DNA from 3 places in the Serratia sp. 25CWL12 genome. Region 1 is predicted to be linked to each of the others. Evidence: predicted binding sites of a transcription regulator. Region 1 holds the regulator's gene; each other region holds the start of a gene.

Region 1 (4,183 bases):
GTCAATGGAATGGGTTCGCCAAAGTTTACATACCCTTGGCCTAGATTGCGTAACTTACGCAGCCCACGAAGCATCTGCAGCAGGCCCTCTTTTTCTTTGGTGGCACCACGCAGTTCTTTGGCGTAGGTACCCACCTCCATCACATGCTCATAACCGATATAAACCGGGACCAGGGTAATCGGGCGGGTACCCCCCCGTAACATGGCTTGAATTGTCATGGATAAAGTGCCGGTTTTCGGCTCCAGTAACCGGCCAGTACGAGAACGCCCACCCTCAACAAAATATTCTACCGAATAGCCTCGGGTGAATAGTTCACCAAGGTATTCACGGAAAACCGTAGAATAAAGTTTGTTACCTTTAAAGGTACGACGGATAAAGAATGCCCCCAAACGGCGGAAAATCGGCCCGGCAGGCCAGAAATTGAGGTTAATCCCTGCGGCGATATGCGGGGGAACCAGCCCTTGGTGGTAGAGCACATAGGAAAGCAAGAGGTAATCCATATGGCTGCGGTGGCAGGGGACATAGACTATCTCATGACCATCTTGTGCCAATTGCCTGACTCGTTCGGCCTTGGTGACATTAATACCCTGATAGAGGCGGTTCCAGGTCCAACTCAGGACGCGATCAGAGAGACGTACCGCTTCATAAGAGAAATTAGCCGCGATCTCTTCCATTAAGGAAATAGCGTTCTGTTGCGCTTTTTCGTAAGAGATCTTCTTGCTGCGAGCTTCATCTTCTACTGCTTTCTCAATGGCCTTGGAGGCCAGCAGCTTATTGAACAGATCCTGACGAACAGGCAGACTTGGCCCAACGGCGGCCAGGAGTTGGCGAGAGAAATGCATCCGCGCCACGCGCGCCAGTTTTTGTGCAATGGTTTTATCTGTACCATGTTCGGTTGCCATACGGCGTAAAGAAACGGTGTTGGAGAAGCGGACAAAGCTATCGCGGCCCAACCAGAGTATGGCGAAGAATTTTTGCACACCGTTTAGCAGGCGCAGGTGGGGGGCACCCTGCCCTTCACGACCAGGGGAGCGACCAAACATCACTGACACCGGTAACATTTGGATATCAAGGTCTGGATTACTGCGGTGAAGATCCAGATAATCATGGAACAGTTTTACCGACTCTTCTTTCGGTGTGTAGTAGCGAAAGACGCGTGGCCCTTCATGGATAAACACATGGCTGGGCAACACGGAGCCATCGATTTCAAGTGGCTCAAGGGGGTCGGGCAGATCCTGCGCCAGACACTGGGTACGCAGAGTGAGTAAATCTGCCTTGGAATTATAAGGCAAAACATACAAAATCGGCCTAGACGGATCCAACCCTAACTCCGAAATAGGGTCTGAAGGGATAATTTTACTTTTTACCAAAAACTTAAGTGGTAAATTCAATAGGTTATAATAAATTTTACGCCAACCTGACATAACGACCTGAAGCCTCTTGTTAGCAATTGCGCTGAAAGCATACCAGAAACCGTGTAACAGGTCTGTGGTATTGAAACGATGACCTACCTTGTGAGATGAAACATGGCAAATCAAATTACTGGCATGACACGTATTATTAAAGCTGTTGGCTATTCATATAAAGGATTAATTGCAGCCTGGCGCAATGAGGCTGCTTTCCGCCAAGAACTGGTGGTGGCCGTGGTGGCTATCGTACTGGCGATATGGCTTGATGTGGGGGCGATAGCGCGCATTTTATTGATCGGCTCCCTGGTGCTGGTGGTGATTATTGAAATTATCAACAGTGCGATTGAAGCGATCGTTGATCGGGTGGGAACTGAATATCATGAGCTTTCCGGGCGATCGAAAGACATGGCTTCAGCCGCGGTTTTTCTGACGATTTTGTTGGCGCTGTTTGTCTGGATCTCGGTGCTCTGGGATCACTTCGCCTGACGAGTAAACCGATGTCATGGGGTGCGATCAATCTCGCTAATCCCTGATTTTTATTTATGAATTGATTCCCAATCCTGGTTTACCTGTATATACTCACAGCATGACTGTATAAACAAACAGGGGGCGGAATGAAAGCACTAACTACCAGACAGCAAGAGGTCTATGATCTGATTCGCGATCATATTTCACAAACGGGCATGCCACCAACACGTGCCGAGATCGCAATGCGCCTGGGGTTTCGCTCACCAAATGCGGCAGAAGAGCACCTGAAAGCTCTGGCCCGCAAAGGTGTTATTGAAGTGGTTTCCGGGGCTTCTCGCGGTATCCGCTTGCTGATGGAAGAGGAAGAAGGGTTACCTTTGGTTGGCCGGGTGGCGGCGGGTGAACCCTTGTTGGCTCAGCAACATATTGAAGGGCACTATAAAGTTGACCCGAGCTTATTCCACCCTAGTGCGGATTTCCTGTTGCGCGTCAGTGGGATGTCTATGCGCGATATTGGTATTCTGGATGGCGATCTGCTGGCGGTGCATAAAACTCAGGATGTGCGTAACGGCCAGGTGGTGGTGGCTCGTATTGAAGATGAAGTGACAGTAAAGCGCCTGAAGAAACAGGGTAATATTGTTGAGTTATTGCCAGAAAACAGTGAGTTTCAGCCAATAGTGGTGGATTTGAAGCATCAGAATTTCACGATTGAAGGCTTGGCGGTGGGCGTGATCCGCAACGGTGACTGGCTCTGACACCTCTTTTTTGTCATGTTATCTAATCAAATAGGTATATCGCCTCAATAGCGGGGCGATATTCTGTCCATGTCAACAACTCTACTTCTGCCGTCGGAATAGATCGCAATGCGTTTACTCGCTACCTTCACCAGCCCTGCTGACAAAATACTGTGGCGTCTGGCATTGCCAATGATCTTTTCCAATATCACGGTTCCTCTGCTTGGTTTGGTGGATACAGCGGTTATCGGCCATCTTGATAGCGCAATTTATCTTGGTGGGGTAGCGGTTGGTGCAATGGCGACCAATTTCCTGTTTATGTTGTTACTATTTTTGCGCATGAGTACCACCGGGTTAACGGCGCAGGCGTTAGGGGCAGGGGACCCACAGCGCTTGGCGCGTACTTTTATGCAGCCGTTGCTGTTAGCGCTGTTGATTGGCTTAACCATAGTGTTACTCCGTGGCCCACTGATCTCGCTGGCATTACATATTGTCGGTGGTGATCAAGCGGTATTAGTACAGGCTAGACGGTTTCTGGAGATCCGCTGGCTGAGTGCCCCGGCAGCACTGGCGAATATGGTATTGCTCGGCTGGTTGCTCGGTGTTCAATATGTGCGTGCGCCGGTGGTGATGCTGATAGCGGGTAATCTGCTGAATATCGTGTTGGATATCGTGCTGGTGATCGGCTTGGGTTGGGGTGTCTCGGGGGCTGCCACGGCAACGGTGCTGGCGGAGTATGCCACACTGCTGTTGGGGTTATGGCTTGCTTGGCGGGTATTATGTTCACGTGGCATCTCATTAGCGATGTTGCGGCATGCCTGGCGCGGTAACTTACGTCGCTTGTTGGCACTTAACCGCGATATCATGCTGCGCTCACTCCTGCTGCAATTGTGTTTCTCTTCGTTAACGATTTTTGCGGCGCGCATGGGGAGTGATGTGGTGGCCGTCAATGCGATATTGATGAGTTTGTTAACATTTACCGCCTATGCTTTGGATGGCTTTGCTTATGCCGTTGAGGTCCATTCCGGTTACGCCTATGGCGCAAGGGACGACCGTCAATTGCATGCGATATGGTATGCCGCTTGTCGCCAGGCAGGTATGCTGGCACTGGGCTTTGCCACGGTTTATCTGTTTACCGGGCCTTATATTGTCGCGGCTTTAACCTCATTACCGCTGTTGCGTACCTTGGCCGGTCACTATCTTCTCTGGCAAGTCGTGCTGCCTGTGGTGGGAGTCTGGTGTTATTTACTGGATGGTATGTTTATTGGTGCCACCCGTGGCACTGAAATGCGCAACAGCATGGTGGTGGCAGCAGCGGGTTATGGGCTGACTTTATTTACACTGCCACTATTAGGTAATCATGCGCTATGGCTGGCTTTGGCTGTATTCCTGGCATTACGTGGTGTTGCGCTGGGGTGGATATGGCACCGTCATCAGGTGCGTGGTACCTGGTTTTCACTCCCTGCCAAGGGTGAATAAGGTCACCTGTTTTACTGCGGTTTGAAAGGAGTGTGAACTCTCTATTTTTTCTTTATCACTATGCTGTGATCATGCTGGCAACTGTGTTTGTGG
Region 2 (4,183 bases), 2.0 Mb from region 1:
ACACCTGCCACCGCCAGTTCTTCGGTTTTATCCTCAGCTTGAGTACTGCGCAGGCGAACACCTGTCACCCCCATCTGATCACCCAGCACTTCATCCAATGTGCTGTTGGTGTGTAGAATAATGTTGCCGTTCTTTACTTTTTCCATCAGGCGATTGATGAGGATCTTTTCACTGCGGAAACTGTCACGACGATGGATCAGGTGCACCTCTGCAGCAATGTTAGACAGGTAGAGTGCCTCTTCTACGGCAGTATTGCCACCGCCAACTACCGCGACTTTCTGGTTACGATAGAAAAAACCATCACAGGTCGCACAGGCGGAAACGCCTTTCCCCTTGAACTGCTGCTCTGACGGTAGCCCTAAATAACGTGCTGATGCGCCGGTGGCGATAATCAGGGCATCGCAGGTGTACTCATTATCGTCGTCACCAAATAGGCGAAAAGGCGCTTTTTGCAATTCGACACGGGTGATATGGTCGAAAATAATGTTGGTATCGAACTTTGCCGCATGTTCACGCATACGTTCCATTAGGGCTGGGCCGGTCAGCCCTTCAGCATCCCCCGGCCAATTCTCCACTTCGGTGGTGGTGGTCAATTGGCCACCTTGCTCCATACCGGTGATCAACACGGGGTTCAGGTTGGCGCGTGCGGCATAAACTGCGGCGGTATAGCCCGCAGGGCCGGAGCCTAGGATCAATAACTTGCTGTGTTTAGCGTTGCCCATTTCAATAACCTCTTTTTGCACAATGGCAGATAATGATGCTGATTGTAGGGAAAATGCCCGCGTAAAAAAAGTGTTAAGGCGCGTTGTTAATGATTTGTTGAATGGCAAAAAATGAGTCGGTATCTTTGATGCGAAATGAATCGGGCAAAATAGCGACGGATTGCAGAATAGGGCTATCCACGTGGCTTTTCCGCTTCTGTTGGGGATGAATTTCCATCAGGCAAGTGGCACGTTCTACTGATTTTAGTTCTTTTACTTTGACAATCGGCTGTGCATTTGCGAAAACATCAGAGGAAGGAGAAATTTTTTCCGGACTGACAGCGAATTTTAGTATTAACATCCAGACTGATTCAAATTGCAGCCAGGTGGCAGACGGGTAAATCCGCATCAGCGTCGCTTATTATTGCCTTAGGGTGACTAAGTATAGCCAAACCCCCGCTGTTTGAATGAGAATGGGTATCAAGAACGAACTCTCCTGATTAACCAAGGAGGGGGACGCTTACCACTGGCATCGAGTCTTCGCTTGGAACAAACCCTGCCTTGGTACATTGTTTTGGCTTAGGGTGTAAGTGCAGGGAAGAACATAAGAGAGACAACAATAATGGCAGAGAATAAAAAACGACCAGGTAAAGACCTGGACCGCATCGACCGCAACATTCTTAATGAGCTACAAAAAGATGGGCGGATTTCTAACGTCGAGCTTTCGAAACGTGTCGGTTTATCCCCAACACCTTGTTTAGAGCGTGTGCGCCGTCTTGAGCGTCAGGGCTTTATCAATGGTTATACCGCATTGCTTAACCCCCATTATCTGGATGCTTCCTTACTGGTTTTCGTGGAAATCACCTTGAACCGAGGTGCGCCAGATGTGTTTGAACAGTTCAATGCTGCGGTGCAGAAATTGGAAGAGATCCAGGAGTGTCACTTGGTTTCAGGTGATTTCGACTATCTGTTGAAAACCCGTGTACCGGATATGTCAGCATACCGTCGGTTGCTGGGTGAAACGCTATTGCGTTTACCAGGGGTTAATGACACCCGCACTTATGTGGTTATGGAAGAAGTTAAGCAAACCAATCGTCTGGTTATCAAAACACGGTAACACGCAGGTGCAAAACCTGATTAAATTCGCTATACTCCTGTTTATTCATACAGTTTTAGCGCCGAGAAAACTTCTCGGCGTTGTTACGCTGTCAGCTAACAGGAACCTGGAGAGCCTTTCTTGAGCCAGGAATACACAGAAGATAAAGACGTTACTCTAAAAAAACTCAGCAGTGGGCGGCGTTTGCTCGAAGCTATGCTGCTGGTGGTGGCTGTTTGCGCCATCTACCTGATGGTTGCCCTGCTCAGTTTCAATCCATCTGATCCTAGTTGGTCACAAACCGCATGGCATGAGCCTATCCACAATTTGGGGGGCAGTGTTGGTGCCTGGTTGGCCGATACCTTGTTCTTCACTTTTGGCGTACTTGCCTACGCGATCCCCCCGATCATGCTGATTCTTTGCTGGGTGAGTTATCGCCAAACTGAGGATGGCGATTATATTGACTATTTTGCGTTGGCATTGCGCCTGATCGGCACTTTAGCGCTGGTACTGACCTCTTGTGGTCTGGCGGCACTGAATGTTGATGACCTCTATTATTTTGCTTCCGGCGGGGTAATTGGCAGCTTACTGAGTAATGCCATGTTGCCTTGGTTCAATGGCATTGGTGCAACGTTGGCGTTACTTTGTGTTTGGGCTGCGGGTTTAACCTTGTTCACCGGTTGGTCATGGCTGACGATTGCTGAGAAAATCGGCTGGGTAGTGTTGAGTGCTGCCACCTTTATGACCAATCGTTCCCGTCGTGAAGAACATTACCACGATGATGATCTTGAGCTAGATGAAGATATTGAACCCCGCAATGGTATTGAATACCGCGATGGTAATGATGTCCGCGTGTTTGAAGATCGGCCTGAGCTAACGACTCAGGAGCCTATGACCGCGGTCTCTGCTGATGCAATTGCTGATGATGGCGATGTGCTGTTTTCTGCTCCTTCCGTGGCGGAAATGGCCCAAGAAGTAGCAGAAGAAGTAGCGGAGGATGTTGCTGACCCCTTATTGAGTGGCTTACGAGCCAGCAGCGATGACTATCCGACTGCTGAGTTCGAACCTGCGGGTATGCTGCGCTCTACCCTGCCTGACGCCGCGATACCACCAGCAGGTATCATGGCGCCTGAAGCGTCTGCCGCAGACAATTCTCTGCCCCTAGGGCTGGCTGCAGAGGCTGATGTGCCGCCGTTGTATTCATTCGAAATCCCTACCGATAAGGCTGTTGAGTCTAATACAAGCCATTCGGCAACCTCTTATCTGGAAATAGAAAACGATCCCCGGATGGGTAACTGGCAGATAACGGATACGGCACAAGCAGAACTTTCACCACTTGATTTTACTGCAGCTCAACGTGATAGCGATGGTGTGCTTGACCCGGCTGGCAGTGCGGCGTTGGGGGCGGTGAATAACCTGTTTACACCCGCATTCACCGCAACTAATGACGCCAGTTCGCAGATTAAGCAGGGTATTGGCCCTGAACTGCCCCGGCCAAATCGGGTACGGATCCCAACCCGGCGTGAGTTGGCTTCTTATGGTATCAAACTGCCTTCTCAGCGCATGGCTGAGCAACAGCAACAACAGCAACAAAAGCAACAACAGCAACAACAGCAACAAGCACAGCGTGTGGACGACTTTTTGCAGCAGCAACCCCAGGATGATGCTCAGCAGGAAGCCTTATTAGGTCAGGCTTTTGCCGAGCAGCAGAGCCAACGCTATGGCGAAGGGTATCAGCCAGACCAACAAGCGGATGAAGAGGCACAGAACCAGGCTGCACTAGCCCAGGCATTTGCTGCACAACAGCAGGCTCGCTATGGTGAAGAGTACCGGGAATCTGAACCTGTAGAGCTTTCTCCACCTGCTTCTTTCTCTCAACGCGGTTTTGGCATTACGCCAACCACCGATCAGTTTGATGATGGCCCAAAAGAACCGTTATTCAACTTATCGCCTCAGCTTGAAGATCGTATTGAGCTGCAAAGCGAGCAAGAAGATGATGTGCCTTTTGGTCAATATGAATCTGCAGTGCCAGCCTATTCGAGCACACCGGTTTCAGCGCCGCGAGTGCCAGCACCGCAACCTCAATCACCACAAACAGAAGTTGCACCGGCGATGGATAGCTTGATCCATCCATTCCTGATGCGCAATGATCTGCCACTGCAGAAGCCAACAACGCCATTGCCGACATTAGATCTGCTGACGGAAGCGCCAAAAGATATTGAGCCGGTAGATACTTTTGTCTTAGAGCAAAAGGCGCGCTTGGTAGAAGCTAGCCTGGCGGATTATCGGGTAAAAGCGGATGTTGTCGACATTCTGCCTGGCCCAGTTATTACGCGTTTTGAGCTGGATTTGGCACCAGGTGTTAAAGCGGCGCGTATTTCAAGCC
Region 3 (4,183 bases), 1.7 Mb from region 1:
GTGAGTTGCTGTGCGCCACATCGTGTTTTCACAGCAGAAAAAGCGTTAAGCTAATGAAATCGTAGGTAACACAAAAGGGGATTACTATGTGGCAAGCCGTTAGCCGTCTATTAAGTGAACACCTTGGTAACGCAGAAATCCGCGAAAAGAAAGAACTACCTGGAGGAGAAATTCATCCGGCATGGTACCTACGCTTTGGTAATAACGACGTGTTTGTAAAATGCGATACCCGTGAAATGTTACCCATATTCAGCGCAGAAGCTGACCAGCTAACGCTACTGGCTCGCAGTAAAACTGTGCGGGTACCCGAAGTCTATGGTGTTGGTAGTGATCGTAATAACAGTTTTTTACTACTCGAATACCAACCACTAAAAATGCTCGATGCTCATGGGGCCTATTGTCTAGGTCAACAACTCGCCCGTCTACACCAATGGAGCGAACAGCCTCAGTTTGGTCTCGACTTTGATAACGAGCTCTCCACCACGCCACAACCCAATACCTGGCGACGCCGTTGGGGTGAGTTCTTCGCTGAACAACGCATCGGCTGGCAGTTACAATTGGCGGCAGAGAAAGGCATCACTTTCGGTGATATCGACATCATTATTGACCTCGTCTACCAGCAGCTACAACATCATCAGCCACAACCTTCTCTGTTACATGGCGATCTCTGGCCAGCTAACTGTGCACAAGCTGTCGATGGGCCAATTATGTTTGACCCTGCCTGCTATTGGGGTGATCGGGAGTGTGATTTGTCGATGCTACCGCTTTACCCTGAATTACCCCCGCAAATTTATGATGGCTACCAAAGCATATGGCCTTTGGAAGCCGGTTTTATTGAACGCCAACCCCTGTATCAACTTTACTATCTGCTTAACCGCTGCAACCTGTTTGGTGGTCAGCATCTGGTTACCGCGCAACGAGCGGTGGAAGCGTTGTTAAAATCAAAAACACCATAAACCATCAGGCAAAAACACCATAAACCATCAGGGCGCTCACCGCGCCCGATTTCCTATCCTGTAAAGTATTAAGACGCCCCTGCCATTTGCCCCAATAACTTGAATAGAAAGTAAGCCACCACCGCAATCATTATTGGTAAAATATACAACGGGAAATACTGCAAAAAAATGGTATGGTGCGGCAAAATGACCTTCGCCTCTAACTGTTCCCGAGTCTGCCCTTCGTCTCCCTTAGCGCGTTCTAAAATCATCTGATCTTCAAGACCTTCACGGATAAACTTCACCTGCCGCGACATCCGCGCACCCGAGGCTTGCAATGCCAGACCGACAAAGATCAGAAAGTAGATAATGATAAACATCAAGTTTGCACCAGCAAACAAGCTGTTAGCCGCATCAGGAACTGGCGAGTTGTACCAAAAGACATTTAAAAATGGTGAGTTCAGCCGTGCCATATCCAACATAACATGCGCAAAATCCAACATAACGGCATTAAGCCCTGCGGATTTTTCACTGTGCTGATAGACAAAATTCAATAGAGAAATCAGTGTCGAAACCAACGCAGGGATAAAAATAACCCATCCAAAAATCCGCTTAAGTATGGCAACGCGCCCGGCCTGTTGATACGTCATGAGTTCCCCTTATAAGGACGTAACTATTCATTGAGCTATACCCATCACCGATAAACGACAACCTTGTTGCATCAATGGAGGATTGACCCTCCTAGGATATGGCTACATTTGAATAAACTTGATTACCAGTTTACCCGCAGTTAATCAAACTCGCCCACCGTTTTCTTACCTGTCGTTATCCAGCGATACCGAGATTGGCTATATGCGATGTTCACATGGCTTGCTCAGCCACTTGATGCTGTGCAAGCCGCCGATGAGTAAAAATGGTAGAGTGATGAAAACATCAAACTATGGGTATCTACCAGCACTGTAGGAGTGAATATTTAATGGCATATTTTCAACCAATAACAACGGCTATCTTCGACATGGATGGTTTACTGATCGACTCCGAGCCATTGTGGCTTCAGGCGGAACTGGATATTTTTGGCGCATTGGGTCTGGATCTGTCAGATCGCCATAATTTGCCAGATACACTGGGGTTAAGGATCGATCAAGTAGTCAGAATGTGGTATCAGGCCATGCCGTGGCAAGGTGTTTCCCAAGAGGAAGTTGCCCAGCGCATTATTGAACGGGCCATCGAACTGGTACAAGAAAAGCGCCCACTGTTACCCGGGGTACAACAATCACTGGAGCTTTGCCGGTCCCTTGATTTAAACATTGGCCTGGCTTCTGCCTCCCCGCTGCACATGCAGCAACAAGTGTTGAAAATGTTTAATCTGGAAAGTTATTTTGACCAACTGGTTTCCGCCGAATACTTACCTTACAGTAAACCCCACCCGGAAGTTTATTTGATCGCCGCTGAGCGTCTGAACAGTGATCCACAATGCTGCATTACCTTGGAAGATTCCATCAATGGCATGATTGCTACCAAAGCAGCCCGTATGCGCTCAATAGTTATCCCCCCGGCAGAATATCGCCAAGACCCCCGTTGGGCCTTAGCTGACTATCAACTGCAAAGTCTGGAACAATTAACCTCAGAACACCTTAACTGACCTGCTAGCACTGGCTTGTGCCAGTGCCCATTCTTACTCTGCCCATCACCATTGATGCGGTTGGACTGCTGGCAACACTCGCTGTAAACCCGAATGCACTTAAAGTATGAAAGAGCAATACTAACAAATAGTTACACTGAAAGCGCTTTCCTGACAGTCAGAAAATCAATATACTGGATAAATTAACAGTAAATTGCACAGGATGTAAAAGTATGACCGCGGAAGGCCACCTCATCTTCTCCGTTGCTTGTATCATTTTCGCCAAGAAAACAGCGGTAACAGACACACTTGCCCATGGTGACTGGTGGCACATCATTCCCGCCGCCCTGCTGACTTCATTATTACCTGATATTGATCATCCCAAGTCATTATTGGGTCAGCGTCTGCGCTGGATTGCGATCCCTATCGCACGCATTTTTGGTCACCGGGGTTTTACTCATAGCCTGCTGGCTATCGTCGGCGGTATGTTGTTATTACAATTAGATGTGTATGGTCGTTGGCTCATTCCGGCCGATGTATTGCATGCCATGATTATTGGTTATTTTAGTCACCTGCTAGCAGATGCCCTTACCCCGGCGGGCGTCCCCTTGCTGTGGCCCTGCCGCTGGCGTTTCTGCCTGCCATTACTCAATTCCCAAAAGGGCAACCAGTTAGAACGGGTTCTGTGCCTGTGCCTAGTGGCATTTTCCCTTTACTGGCCAGGCAATGACAGCATGCCTATAGGGTCATATTGGCAACAAATTAAAAATTTCCGCTTATAGCCATTGGGTCTGAGCAACGTGAAATTGCCCTTGGCAGGTACAGCTCCGTTGTGGTTCGCGTCACAGGGTTATGGCGTACCACAGAGGTAAACTTGGCTAGATATCCTTTTTGCTGGCAATAAAGCCACTGATTCTGTATAAAAAGTTATATCAAATTCTACTTGGGTATAAGTGAGTTGATTAGCAAACTGTTACGATATTTGCCTTGTTGTCAGCCAGTTCCGTTGAATTGTACACAGGTAATAACCGCGCAAAGCCTGACGATGGCCGAGTCACCAAACCGCCCCATGCAACTTGAATAGGCATGGGGGTGCCTGTCTGTGCGTAACCACTTTTACAACCAAAAAAGATAATTGGAGAAATAATGGGGATGAACCTACCTCTCGTAATAAACGTGATGGTTTTTGCCGCCCTTCTATTGCTGTTGGCACAATCCCGCCATAAGCAATGGAGTCTGGCTAAAAAAGTGTTGGCTGGCCTGGTACTTGGGGTCGTTTTTGGGTTAGGGCTGCAACTGGTTTACGGCTCAGATAATCCGCTGCTGAAAGAGTCTATCAGTTGGTTTAACATCGTTGGTAATGGTTATGTGCAATTGCTGCAAATGATCATCATGCCATTGGTTTTCGTTTCTATTCTCAGTGCAGTGGCAAAACTGCATAATGCCGCTGCTTTAGGCACCATCAGTTTACTGACAATTGGTACCCTATTGTTCACCACCTTGATTGCCGCATTGGTGGGTGTGTTCATCACCAATCTGTTTGGTTTGACGGCATCAGGTTTGGTGCAAGGTGCCCAGGAAACGGCACGTTTGTCCGCTATCGAAACCAACTATGCCGGCAAAGTGG

Evidence for each region. Region 1 encodes LexA, which represses DNA repair genes until DNA is damaged. Its sites were predicted from a motif close to TNCTGTATGTACATACAGNA; they were not measured.
Region 2: a site for LexA is predicted at 1,854-1,873, ahead of ACX9GV_RS11010 (DNA translocase FtsK 4TM domain-containing protein). Genes of this name have one in related genera too.
Region 3: a site for LexA is predicted at 2,749-2,768, ahead of ACX9GV_RS07740 (metal-dependent hydrolase). Genes of this name have one in related genera too.

What each region holds. Positions count from the first base shown of each region.
Region 1 covers NZ_CM147698.1:49,627-53,809, forward strand. Annotated here, with positions in the region: gene plsB (glycerol-3-phosphate 1-O-acyltransferase PlsB) at 1-1,424, opposite strand, end outside; gene ACX9GV_RS00205 (diacylglycerol kinase) at 1,527-1,895, shown strand; gene lexA (transcriptional repressor LexA) at 2,024-2,632, shown strand; gene dinF (MATE family efflux transporter DinF) at 2,741-4,090, shown strand; gene zur (zinc uptake transcriptional repressor Zur) at 4,132-4,183, opposite strand, start outside.
Region 2 covers NZ_CM147698.1:2,585,886-2,590,068, reverse strand. Annotated here, with positions in the region: gene trxB (thioredoxin-disulfide reductase) at 1-722, opposite strand, end outside; gene ACX9GV_RS11020 (hypothetical protein) at 796-1,110, opposite strand; gene lrp (leucine-responsive transcriptional regulator Lrp) at 1,324-1,818, shown strand; gene ACX9GV_RS11010 (DNA translocase FtsK 4TM domain-containing protein) at 1,939-4,183, shown strand, end outside.
Region 3 covers NZ_CM147698.1:1,792,427-1,796,609, reverse strand. Annotated here, with positions in the region: gene ACX9GV_RS07755 (fructosamine kinase family protein) at 87-956, shown strand; gene ACX9GV_RS07750 (YniB family protein) at 1,025-1,585, opposite strand; gene hxpB (hexitol phosphatase HxpB) at 1,912-2,577, shown strand; gene ACX9GV_RS07740 (metal-dependent hydrolase) at 2,790-3,338, shown strand; gene ACX9GV_RS07735 (L-cystine transporter) at 3,709-4,183, shown strand, end outside.